3 regions of the Paenibacillus uliginis N3/975 genome follow, and region 2 is predicted to be linked to each of the others. Evidence: a T-box and tRNA genes for the amino acid it is inferred to sense, from the RefSeq annotation. Region 2 holds a T-box; the other regions hold tRNA genes.
The links. A T-box is a leader RNA that pairs with one kind of tRNA and senses whether it is charged. The one in region 2 lies ahead of leuS (leucine--tRNA ligase), so its partner is inferred to be a tRNA-Leu.

Region 1 (4,226 bases), 3.0 Mb from region 2:
AAAAAGTTCGCTTTTTGCTGATTGATACACCGGAAACGAGCCATCCACGACTTGGTGTACAGCCCTTTGGCCCGGAAGCAAAAGCATTTACTAAAGATATTGTGGAAAAAGCCGATAAGCTTGAACTCGAATTCGACATCGGACCGAACCGGGATAAATACTCCAGACTGCTTGCGTACGTGTACGCAGACGGCCAGATGGTTCAGGAGCTCCTTCTGGAACAGGGGCTCGCCCGAGTGGCCTATATTTATCAGCCCAATGTACGTTATGTCGATAAATTCAACGATCTTCAGACCATCAGCCGCAATAAGTCGCTAGGAATTTGGAGTGTCGAGAATTATGCACAGGATGATGGCTTTCATCCTGAAGAACAGAAGAGTAAGAAGAATGGTGCAACCGCGAACACAAGTTCCAATACGGATAAACCTATAAATGGATGTAACATTAAAGGCAACATCAATTCGAAAGGTGAAAAAATTTATCATACCCCGGAATCCCCATACTACAACAAAACCAAGCAGGAACAGTGGTTCTGCAGCGAAAGCGAGGCTAAACAAGCCGGTTTCCGCGCCCCACGTTAGTATGTCTAAAGAAACCTGCGCCGGATTTCCGGCGTTGGTATCATGCATTCCTCGTCTTGCCCGAACCAGCGATACCGATTTTTTGCTACCCACTTGTACAATACATCGCGGAGTGCCCGCGGCACGATGATAAATCCATATAGCAGCCGCCACGGAAAAGTAAGACGACGTACAATGCGCAGAGCAGCCGCAGAGCGGGTATAGTAAGTACCGTTCTCCACAACAACGACGGTGTCGACCGTTTCCTCAGGCAATCCCCCTTGCCGAAGAATATCTTTTCCGATATCGGACTGAAGTGAAGCGAACTGAAACACACCTGCAGGATCGCGCTTTATGATAAACTTCGTGAGCCCCTGGCACATATGACACACCCCGTCAATCAGCACGATGGTATGCTGTGACTGTTCAAGATGTTTGTCCATCATCTCTTCCCTCCCTTGTATGTATAGCTCCAATGATACTATACAACTACATCCCCTGATTCAATTACTTCCGTTTCAAATATAAAAGTGCGTGTTCAAAAAGGTCGGTTTTCAGCACCGAAGCTTATGCTTCCGATGTGCGTTTTTTCAAACGCTTCAGTTGGATGAAGCTAGGGACTGAGGAGCGGAGCTGCACGTTTTCGTAGAAAACGTCTTCGGAAGCATCAGCTGTTTTGGGTACGTGAGCACTTGAGATGTTTCCGAAGGAAACATTTTAGCTGAATTCAAGATTCGATGCCGAGCCCACTTCCTGATTCACTTCGTGATCAAAAGCGGACTTTTTGAACAACCTCTAAAAGAAAAAAAGCGCAGGAGGATCCTCCCGCGCTCTATCGTAGCAAGTTCTATTATTCTGCAGCTGCTTTACTCAGCCATTCGCCATCTCTCATCTGTTGATCAAATTCAGCGGAGAACTTCTCCATGCATTTGCAGATGAAATCTTTACGGCAAACCGGACAAGGTGTTTTTCCAAGTCGGCTTACATTAGTCATTTTCCATTCCGGAAAACGGTTGTAGAACACGCGGCAATCTGTTCCATCAGCTAAGCTGATAATGAACTCGTAAAGCCCTTCTTTGTCGTTGCTTCCGGCTTTGATCACGTTAGAAATCTGTGGTCTGTATGACACATGCATCACCCATCTATTTAAGTTTCGTCTAGATTACCTTGTACTTTCTGGTACTTAGACATATTAAAGAATTTTAAGGATGATGTCAACCAAAGAACACATCCAGTATAGAGCCTAGCTGTCCGCGTTTCTTGCCTTCTAGAATATCCGGATTAAATACTTCTACATATCCGCAATTGGTACAGGAAACGAATAGGAAATGATTGTGCTGAATATCAAACATTTTGCTTAGCCCTGATCCAGACATCGCTACTTCCTTCGTTGCACAATGGGTTCCTCCGCATTTGGAGCATCTAAAGCGTTCCTCTATCATTTCTTCAATACGCATATTGAATATCCCCTTTCATAACAATCCATACACATCTCTTACGGATCATCTGGGGTTGCAGTTGCATATTTTTATATCAAGAGATGAAACGTTGTACGCCTGAAAACAAAAAAGAACAACCCCTTGATAAGCAAGGTGTTGTTCCTCTGTTGTATGATGCGGTAGAGAGGACTCGAACCTCCACGGGTATACACCCACTACCCCCTCAAGATAGCGTGTCTGCCATTCCACCACTACCGCATATTGTAAGGGAAGTTCTACAAGAGAACATTCCCTATTATATAGATTTCTTGCCAAGAAGTAAAGAGGAAATTACTCCCTATCCCGATGCTTCCTGTATTCCGTAAACTCTAGATACTCTCTAATAAAATCCTTCTCATCATCGGTAAGGTTTGATGCCTGGATCTGTTCAGCCGTCTCCTGCTTATGATTTGCCCCGTAATTTTCCCGAACTTCCATCACACCTGGAGAAGGACTTCCCCTACCGACAATAAGCCAGTCCAGACTAACTTCGAAATAGCCGGCGATCTCAATCAGTTTATTGGTGCTTGGGGTTGTCTTACCTCTTTTCCAGTCACCAAAATTCCCTGTGCTGATCCCGAGGTTTTCACAAAATGCTTTTTTAGTCATACCCCGGCTTTCAATGAGATGTTCGATTCGTTGGTATATTGACTGCATGAAACAACCGCCTTTCCCAATCCTCTAAAAAATAAATACTTATTTACGTTATTTTTGACTTGAATAATGACTTAATTAAGTGTATAATGAGAAAATACACGTCTAAATTATACCATTTCTTCATGCCCGTTGTCTCTTATCCAAAGTTTCTATACCAGGGGAGCGAGTAATTTGCGACAATCTTTATCCACATCTTGGAATTGTGCAATCCATTTCCTGAAACCTGGACTGATGATTATCCGTCCGGATGGTACGATAGATCAAATTAACGACTCATGGAGGCTGATGGCTCCAAAGTATGGTGCCTCTCCTAATTTTGAATGGCCTGGAACCCCTTTTTTTGAAATGCCTCCACAATTTTTTGGCAAATCCTCCTTCGGGGAATTTTATAAAACGATATATCTCACCTCATTGAAGGATGTACTAACAGGAAAAAATTCTAGTTATACTGTGGAGTATTCCATAGACTGGAGCGGTAGGATCGCTTGGATTTTGTGCGAGGCTTATTCTCTTACAATAGATAAAAACAACCCCCATGGAATGATTGTTTCGTTCTCCGATATTACGCGATATAAACAAAAAGAGATCCGTCTCGAGCGGGCGCTTGCTCAGACATGCTCGCTTCACGGACATGTTCCGATCTGCGCCGTATGTAAGCATGTCCGAACTGCGAAAGTCTGGGAACCCGTCGAAAGCTATCTGGAAAGCCGTATGCCTATCGAATTTACACACGATATTTGCCCTAGCTGTATCAAAAGATTATATCCTAAATACTCATATGCGTTAGAGGATCCTCATTTTTCGTCAGAAGAGTAGCTACGAGTTAAATGGTCACCTTAATGATCTGACCCTTGATGATACATCCTTTACCAACTCTAAGTTCCCAGCATAAAGAGCCTTCGCTCATGAGCGAAGACTCTTTATCTTTTTATTCTCTTATTTACTTCGTAATGAAACGGAGTAGCGGGCTGATTAGCGAAGGTATAACCGAAACATGCCCCTCACCCTCAACTTCTTGAAATATTGGATGTATTCCTTTTGGGGACGCTTTAAGAACCTCATATAACTCCTTCGCATCTTTTACCATAGACGGCTTCTCATTACTTCCTACGAAAATAAGCAGTTCCCCAGATGGTTCATGCTGCCCCAAGTTTTCCTGTCTCTCGTTCCATATCTGATAAAGGACATGATTTTTCCACCAAACAGAAGGACTGGCCGCGATATAACGCTGAAAAGTCCCACATCGAGTAAACAAAGAATACAGCGACAAAAATCCTCCAAGAGAATGGCCGAACAGTGACTGCCTCGAATGATCGATGGAGAAGCACTCCTCAACCTTCGGTTTCAACTCTTCCTCAATAAATGTGAGGAATTCCTCGGCCCCCCCGGTTTTAGGCCATGGGGACCCATCAGGACGGGCTGGCAGTTCAGTTTCGTCAGCATGAACAGTGTAGTCATAAAAACGTTCATTCGTTACGATCGGATTGTCGGAATCGTAGCCGATTCCAACGATAAGTGCCGGCGAAATCCC
Region 2 (4,226 bases):
TGTTTTATGCAGGATGTAAAGATGCCAAGGTGATGAGCAGCAAAGTGGCCAATTACAACAATCCGTTGTATCCGGAACTTGAGGATTTCGGAGATGCAACGTTAATTGGTGACAACGGGGCAAGTCATTATTTTCGCGTGGACTGGTTTACGCCGGACGGTCTTGGCACTTGGGGGGATGGAAGAACATTTATTCTTGGAACGGACGGATATATCGAGATGCGCAAGTATATCGATGTGGCAAGGGATTCGCAGGGAGATCATCTTTACTTGGTCAACCATGAAGGGGAATATCATATGGAACTCAAGGGAAAGGTGGGATATCCGTTCTTCGGGGAGTTGATTGTTGACTGCCTGGAACGGACGGAACGGGCCATGACGCAGGAGCATGCTTTTAAAGCGGGGGAATTATGTATTGTTGCACAGAATGAAGCCGTTCGTATTCAGTAATTGTATCCGTTATAATAAAGGAATACCTAGGATCAGAAGGGGCAGACTCTATGAAACCGGTGTCCTTTATGAATGAATTGAATGGGCAACTCCAGCTCCACCAACCGTTCGATTTTCATTATCGCAACGATAAACCGATGGCTAGCGGTGAATTTCATTCACATCCATTCTATGAAATATTTTATTTTCACGAGGGAAAATGTACATACTTGATCGGGGATAAGATTTATGTTCTGAAGCCAGGTGATCTTCTCTTAATGAATGGTTTGACACTGCATTGTCCTCATGTGGAACCTGATGCCAGGTATGTCCGGAGTATTGTTCATTTTGATCCCGGATTTGTGGGCCGGTGGCTTCAACCCGCCGCATTTTCTGCCTTATTAAGCCCGTTTGAAGAGCTGAGCAACTACCGGATTACGCTTGAGGGACCAGAGAGAGCTGAATTCGAAGGCATTATGATAGAGCTGGAACGTTTGACATCTACAGGCGCTCCGCAAGAACGAAGAATGCTGAGACTGATTGACATGATGTGTTTTATTGCTGATCTTTGCCGCACTGCTGTGAATCATAAAGAATCTTATCCGGAAAAAGAGCGCCATATCCAGCAAGTCATCACCTTCGTGGAGCAGAATTATATGAAGGATCTTAGTCTCGAAGAAATTGCTCATTCGGTACATTTAACAAAGCACTATTTATCATCCTTATTTAAAGAAGTCACTGGAACAACGGTATTTAAATATGTATACAGCCGAAGAATCAATCAGGCAAAAATGCTGCTCTGGCTTCATCCGAATCTGACTGTAACCGAAGTGTGTTACGCTGCGGGGTTTAAACATTTGGCTCATTTCAGCCGCATGTTTAAGGAGATGGTCGGCCTGACACCGGAAGATTACCGTAACAGCAGGTTATCTTCATTGACTTAACAGCCGATGTTCGATATAATATCGTCATTAAAATCGAATATGATACGATGATGAGGATCAGTAGTTTCTAACCCGATCACATAGAGAGCCGGCGGTTGGTGCAAGCCGGTTGACGAAGGAAATGAACTCACCTCGGAGTAACGATGTTAACCCGGTTTAGACAGCTTACACGGTAAGCGTTAATGTCAGGCCGATGAGTCATCGTCGTCTCACCTGCGATAGAGGTGCAAAGTGAGTTGAAGGCAAAGAATGCCTTTGGCTAACTAGGGTGGTACCACGGGAATCAAACCTCTCGTCCCTAGCGTCGTACGCTATGGATGATGAGGTTTTTTTGTTTGGAGGCGCACGGTCATACACCGCGTGCCTGACTGCGAAGGAGGAGCTGGAAAGTATGAGTGAAAATCAACAAACAGGCCACGGCTATCAGCCGCAGGCTATCGAGCCGAAATGGCAGCAGTATTGGGATGAACATAAAACGTTTAAAACGCATGAAGATCAGTCGAAACCGAAATTTTATGCGCTGGATATGTTCCCATATCCGTCAGGTGCAGGTCTGCACGTAGGACATCCGGAGGGTTACACGGCAACGGATATTGTAGCCCGTTTCAAACGGATGCGTGGATTCAATGTACTCCATCCGATGGGCTGGGATGCATTCGGCCTTCCTGCTGAGCAGTATGCGATGGACACTGGTAAACATCCGCGTGAATTTACAGTGCAAAATGTCGATAACTTCCGCCGGCAGATCAAGTCACTCGGTTTCTCCTATGACTGGGATCGTGAGATCAGTACTACGGATCCTGAGTACTATAAGTGGACACAATGGATTTTTATCCAATTGTATAAAAAGGGTTTGGCTTATGTTGCGGAGATACCAGTAAACTGGTGCCCGGCGCTGGGCACGGTTCTCGCTAATGAAGAAGTGATTGACGGCAAATCCGAGCGCGGCAATCATCCTGTCATCCGCAGACCGATGCGTCAGTGGATTTTGAAGATTACAGATTATGCTGAGAGATTGCTGGAGGATTTGGAGGAGCTGGATTGGACCGAAAGCATTAAAGATATGCAGCGTAACTGGATCGGGAAATCGACCGGTGCAGAAGTCCGCTTCGACATCGCTGGCCACGATCAGCATCTGACCGTATTTACGACTCGTCCGGATACGCTGTTCGGTGCAAGCTACTGTGTGCTGGCACCGGAGCATGAACTGGTGGAACGAATTACTACGGAAGAACAGAAGGATGCTGTAAAAGCTTATCAGGAGCAGGCAGCACGTAAGAGCGATCTGGAGCGTACGGATCTGGCAAAAGACAAGAGCGGGGTGTTTACTGGAGCTTATGCAGTGAATCCGGTAAACGGAGCTCAAGTACCGATTTGGATTGCAGATTATGTGCTTGCAGGTTACGGCACGGGTGCTATTATGGCCGTTCCGGGCCATGATAGCCGGGACTGGGAATTTGCGAAGCAGTTCGGTCTGGACATTATTGAAGTCGTTAAGGGAGGAAATGTGGAGGAAGAGGCGTACGCCGGTAGCGGAGAACACGTCAATTCTGATTTCCTGAACGGATTGGATAATGAAGCAGCTATCCAAGCTATGAACGAGTGGTTGGAGAAGAACGGCAAAGGTGAGAAAAAGGTAACCTACCGTCTGCGAGATTGGTTGTTCAGCCGTCAGCGTTACTGGGGTGAGCCGATTCCTATTCTTCACCTGGAGGACGGTACTATGAAGACCGTACCGGAGGATCAGCTTCCACTGCTGCTGCCGGATGTGGATCAGATCAAACCATCAGGCACGGGAGAATCTCCGCTTGCAAATGTGACGGAATGGGTCGAAACGATTGATCCTGAGACGGGCATGAAAGCCCGCCGCGAGACCAATACGATGCCGCAATGGGCTGGAAGCTGCTGGTATTATCTGCGTTACATTGATCCTGATAACCATGATGAACTGTGCTCCAAAGAGAAGCAGAAGGCATGGTTGCCGGTTGACCTGTATATCGGCGGTGTTGAACACGCGGTACTCCACTTGTTGTATGCCCGTTTCTGGCATAAGGTATTGTACGACCTGGGGGTTGTGGATACGAAAGAGCCGTTCCAAAAGCTCGTCAACCAGGGTATGATTCTGGGTAACAACAACGAGAAAATGAGTAAGTCGCGCGGCAATGTTATCAATCCGGATGATATCGTCAATGAATACGGTGCGGACACACTGCGTGTCTATGAAATGTTTATGGGGCCGCTTGAAGCGACCAAACCGTGGAATACGAATGGTGTGGAAGGAATGCACCGTTTCTTGTCCCGCATCTGGCGTCTATTTATCGGCGAGAACGGCGAGCTGAATTCCAAGATCGTAGATGGCGAAGGAACCGATGAGTTCAAACGTACCTGGCATAAGACGATCAAGAAGGTTACTGACGATATGGAACATCTGCACTTCAACACGGCCATTAGTCAGATGATGATCTTCATTAACGAAGGCTACAAGGCTAATGAATTGCCGCGCAAAGCGATGGAGAACTTCGTGCAAATGCTGTCTCCTCTCGCACCACACTTGGCCGAAGAGCTTTGGAGCCGTTTGGGTAACAGTGATAGCGTGACTTATGTGCCATGGCCGGAATTTGATGAAGCTTGGACTGTGGATGCAGAAATCGAAATCGTTATCCAAGTAAGTGGTAAAATCGTAGACCGGGCTAAAATCTCTAAAGATATGGACCAAGAAGCGATGAAAGAATATAGCCTCTCCCTTCCAAATGTCAAGCAGGCGCTGGAAGGAAAGAGTATCCGCAAGGTGATTGCAGTGCCGGGTAAACTGGTCAATATCGTGGCCGGTTAACCGTCTTTCCGAAGGCAATGT
Region 3 (4,226 bases), 2.8 Mb from region 2:
ATTTGCGGCCCGTTTTAAGGACAAAGGTGTGACGAGGGTTGTCACACTCGAATCTTCCGGTATTTCTGTCGCCTTTGCGGTGGCCCATGAGCTTGGGGTCCCGATGGTGTTTGCCCGGCGAAAAAAAACACTGCTGGCCGATCCGGATGCATTGTGTGAGCGTGTGCCTTCCTTTACGAAAGGGATCGTTACGGATATCATGATGTCCCGCCAATATATCGGAGAGTCCGATAAAGTGCTGTTTATTGATGATATCATTGCAAACGGAGATGCAGCCCGAGGGTTGATCAAAATTATCGAACGTGCGGGTGCCGAGTTGGTAGGTCTCGGTGTTGTTATTGAGAAGAGCTTCCAGGCAGGAGCAAGAACGCTTCGCGAACAGGGTGTTGAGGTCGAACCGCTTGTCCGCATCACTTCGCTTGAAGATGGGAAGATCAATTTTGGGGACTAGCTGTTCAAGAGTTGGCATATTCTCTATTTCATTGAACCGAGCCTAAAATTTTTACAACTTCTTTTCGGACCCGCTTTTTTGTCATATAATAAAAGGGTAGGAAAGAGAGAGGAGGCAACACAATGGGGAAAGAACCGGTAACCGAGCCGTTTTTGATTGAGAAGTTGAATGGTGCAAAGGTACATTTTGAACGTGCTTTGGATTGTAAACATACGGAGTTTGATGATCTTTATCCCTATATGATTGAACATCCTCAGTTTTTCTGGTATAAGCGTTATGTTGCTTGGTCTGAGTTGCTTACGATCGCTGGTCTGTGTGAGGAGCTCTCCTACGAATGGAGAGAACAGTTTACATCACAGCAGGTGGAGTATGTTGAGAAACGGGTGATGTCGTCGACGGTGCTTGATTTCTGGTTTGAAAAAAACGATAGCATCGAGCCGGCACAGCGTTAGTGGACTTACAGGGAGCATCTCAGCCGGGATGTTAAACCATATCACACTCAAGAGACCTAAATGATTCCATTTAGGTCTCTTTTTGAAATATGATATATTTCCCGCAGACACCGATTCTTGTCGTATATATCGACACAGGATCATTATTATGGGTATTATACTGCCGAATAGAAGGAGATAAGGACTATGATAAGTGACGAACAGTTGGATGCACTGCGATTATCGGGTGAGAGAGTCCGGGTTGTACGGGACGATCTAGAAAGCAATGATGTTGTAGGCATCGTGGTTGCATGGGATTCGCAACATGTGCTTATCCGCCGCCGAAACCGCCGTGTGGTGAAGCTGGACCGCAACTATAGCTTTCAACTTTTTGGAGAACCGCGGACAAGCCCACTGGCTTAGAAGCATAGATCCTCATCAATAGGGACACCTTAATCAGGAAATCAGATGAACCAGTGAGGTGTTTTGCGCGATGGATTTATCCAATGATAAAATCAGCTCATACAAAAATGAGATCCTTCATCTCAAAGAAGCCATGCCGAAAGTGGCTGAGTCTTATCATCATTTTACAGGGGCCTGTTTCCAAGACGGCGAGCTTGACGAAATGACGAAACAACTCATTGCGCTTGGTATCGGGTTGTTCGCAAACAACGAATTATGCACGTTCTATCATATGGAAGAAGCGCGCTCAAAGGGCGCTACCGACACGCAGATTATGGAAGCTGTGGCTGTTGCGTCAGCAGCAGGCGCAGGACATGCATTGGCTCAGGGATTAATGCGTGTGCAGCCCAACCTTCAGTAGAATTTAGATTTCTGCTGATGAGTAAATGAACCGTCTCGCTTGACTGGCTGAGTGCTGGAAAGGAGACGGTTTTTTTACGTGGTGACGAGAAGGATCGGGCCGGGAAATAGAGTGAATTGATTTGACTTTGCAATGGTCTTACTGGCCAGCTGCTGCGACTTGGGGAGGTCTGGTGTTCGAAGGAGATAGACCAAGATAAACGCGCATTCGGGTCATCATTTCTTCACGGAAGGACGGCCACAAGATTTCCATGCTTCCGACATAACCGCGACAGGCGTAACGTGCTTCGATTCCATTGTGACCTCGGTGTATATCAAATACTTTGATAGTCCGGGAGGCAAACTCCTGTTTAACCTCCCTTAGCAGAATTGCAGCACGCTTTGCACCATTTTCCACCACTTCAACGTACAACTGAGGCGTTTTGAATACGCCGCTTTCCTGAATAATCCGGCAATCTCTTTCGAAAACTTTGTGTATGAACATAAGGAGCAGGTAGCTTTTGATCAAGGATCTTTCTTCTGGTGTAATTCCTGTGATTGCCATTGATGCTCACCGCCTTTATATAGAAAATCGTTAATTAATACGAACTTACGTTCTTATTTTAACCCGTTTTCGATTGTTTAATCAAGATCCAAAAAAATGTTGACTCCAGTTAGTTAGCATGGTATGATATATCTTGTCGCCGCGATGATATCTCATCGAAGTGGCAAGATACATGCGGTCGTGGCGGAATTGGCAGACGCGCACGGTTCAGGTCCGTGTGGGCTAACCCCCGTGGAGGTTCGAGTCCTCTCGACCGCATCCTTAAGAAGACGTTTCCTTGCGGAGACGTCTTTTTTGTGCGTGTTGTTTCTTCTTACATATTTGCTGCTTCTTTCTCAAACACTATAGAACAGGTTTCTACAGTGAAAGGAGAATTTCATGCGTAACATGGGGTCGAAGTATGTAACGGCAGTATGGTCCGCCTTGTTGACAGTTTTGCTGGTGGGAGCTCTGTCCGTTGAGGTGGTAGAGGCTGCTTCGCATGATGTACAGAGTCTGGATCATGAGGTTTGGCGGCTTGATACTTCAGCAGGTGATATAAAGTCTGACACGGGAAGTAGCTTGAAAAAGGATTCGGCTCGGTCCGAAGCAGCAGAAAAAGAGGAGAAGGATTCACCACGGTCAGAACAAGAAAAGAAGGATTCTACGCCGGATAACAAGCTAGCCATTATTATTGATGATTTTGGCAACGGGCAAAAAGGTACCGATGAAATATTGAGCTTGCCGATAAAAATTACGGTTGCTGTAATGCCTTTTCTGCCGACAAGCAAAAGTGATGCGGAACGGGCATATAAGCTTGGTCATGACGTAATTATCCATATGCCGATGGAAGCGAAGCAGGGGAGAGCTAAATGGCTCGGGCCCGGAGCTATAACGAGTAAGATGACGGACGAAGAGATTCGAAAGCAGATGGAAGAAGCCATTGATCATCTTCCGTTTGCTGTGGGTATGAATAATCATATGGGTTCCAAAATTACAGGTGACGAACGGATTATGTCCATCGTGCTCGATGTTTGCAAGGAACGGGGGTTGTTCTTTATAGATAGCAAGACCAATTATCATTCTGTCACCAGTAAGCTCGCTACCGAGAAAGGCATGCCGAATATAGGGAATGAGATTTTCCTGGATGATGTGCATACAGTCAAACATGTTACCAAACAGCTTAAGTCAGCCGCAGAGCAGGCGGTACAGAATAAGTCATGCATTACAATTGGTCATGTAGGAGTATTTGGTGAACGGACAGCTGCCGCATTGAAGGGTTCAATCCCCGAGTTGCAAAGACAGGTGCAGTTCGTTGGAATTCAAGAACTCGTACAGGACAAATCCAGTTGGAAGCCGAACCCATTGCCTTCCTACTAAAAAGAGGCGTTTCACTCTATATGATGAGTGGAAACGCCTTTTTAGGTGATATTAATGCATAAATAAAAATGAGTTAGTTGAAATAAGCGAAAAATGCAAAACGGCCCTTGGTTAAAGGGCCGTTAGATAATTGGCGATACCATCTGCAATCGCTTCGGCAATTCCCATCTGGCCGTTTCGGCTGCATAGCTTTTCCCGGTCATGAGCATTACTGATAAAGCCGGTCTCCACAATGACGGCGGGAACTTCGATCCGGTTTAGCAAATAAAAGGGTTTGCCAACTGAAGTATGGCGGTTGTTCTTATACAGAATGTTCAACTCACGTTGTATGGATTCTGCCAGAATGGAACTTCGCCCCTCTGCTTGATGGAGAACGATACCACCCGTTTTGGATTTGTTTTTGCCCCAATTCACGTGGATGCTTACAACCATTTTTGTAGGAATCTCACTGCTCAGTTGTTTGCGCTGGGCCAAATCCTTCCGATGACGGGATCTGCTGGCATGCCAGCGATTATCATCACTAAGTGCATAATCTGCATCCCGGTTTAATACCGCATGATATCCTTCACTGCGCAATAACATAAACAACCGACGTGAGATCTGCAGATTGATGTCTTTT

Region 1: it has a tRNA-Leu gene. The T-box ahead of leuS (leucine--tRNA ligase) is inferred to sense a tRNA for this amino acid. The anticodon was not compared.
Region 3: it has a tRNA-Leu gene. The T-box ahead of leuS (leucine--tRNA ligase) is inferred to sense a tRNA for this amino acid. The anticodon was not compared.

The regions. Positions count from the first base shown of each region.
Region 1 is NZ_LT840184.1:1,046,192-1,050,417, reverse strand. Features, by position in the region: gene B9N86_RS04935 (thermonuclease family protein) at 1-581, shown strand, start outside; gene B9N86_RS04930 (thiol-disulfide oxidoreductase DCC family protein) at 587-1,006, opposite strand; gene B9N86_RS04925 (hypothetical protein) at 1,411-1,689, opposite strand; gene B9N86_RS04920 (zinc ribbon domain-containing protein) at 1,775-2,017, opposite strand; tRNA gene B9N86_RS04915 (tRNA-Leu) at 2,175-2,257, opposite strand; gene B9N86_RS04910 (helix-turn-helix domain-containing protein) at 2,330-2,695, opposite strand; gene B9N86_RS04905 (PAS domain-containing protein) at 2,867-3,511, shown strand; gene B9N86_RS04900 (alpha/beta hydrolase) at 3,636-4,226, opposite strand, start outside.
Region 2 is NZ_LT840184.1:4,450,703-4,454,928, reverse strand. Features, by position in the region: gene B9N86_RS21225 (Gfo/Idh/MocA family protein) at 1-449, shown strand, start outside; gene B9N86_RS21220 (helix-turn-helix transcriptional regulator) at 518-1,372, shown strand; T-box leader at 1,411-1,675, shown strand; gene leuS (leucine--tRNA ligase) at 1,764-4,205, shown strand; gene comER (late competence protein ComER) at 4,186-4,226, opposite strand, start outside.
Region 3 is NZ_LT840184.1:1,697,029-1,701,254, forward strand. Features, by position in the region: gene B9N86_RS07795 (xanthine phosphoribosyltransferase) at 1-451, shown strand, start outside; gene B9N86_RS07800 (hypothetical protein) at 574-903, shown strand; gene B9N86_RS07805 (hypothetical protein) at 1,090-1,305, shown strand; gene B9N86_RS07810 (carboxymuconolactone decarboxylase family protein) at 1,376-1,705, shown strand; gene B9N86_RS07815 (YhjD family protein) at 1,844-2,248, opposite strand; tRNA gene B9N86_RS07820 (tRNA-Leu) at 2,423-2,506, shown strand; gene B9N86_RS07825 (divergent polysaccharide deacetylase family protein) at 2,627-3,607, shown strand; gene B9N86_RS07830 (N-acetylmuramoyl-L-alanine amidase) at 3,719-4,226, opposite strand, start outside.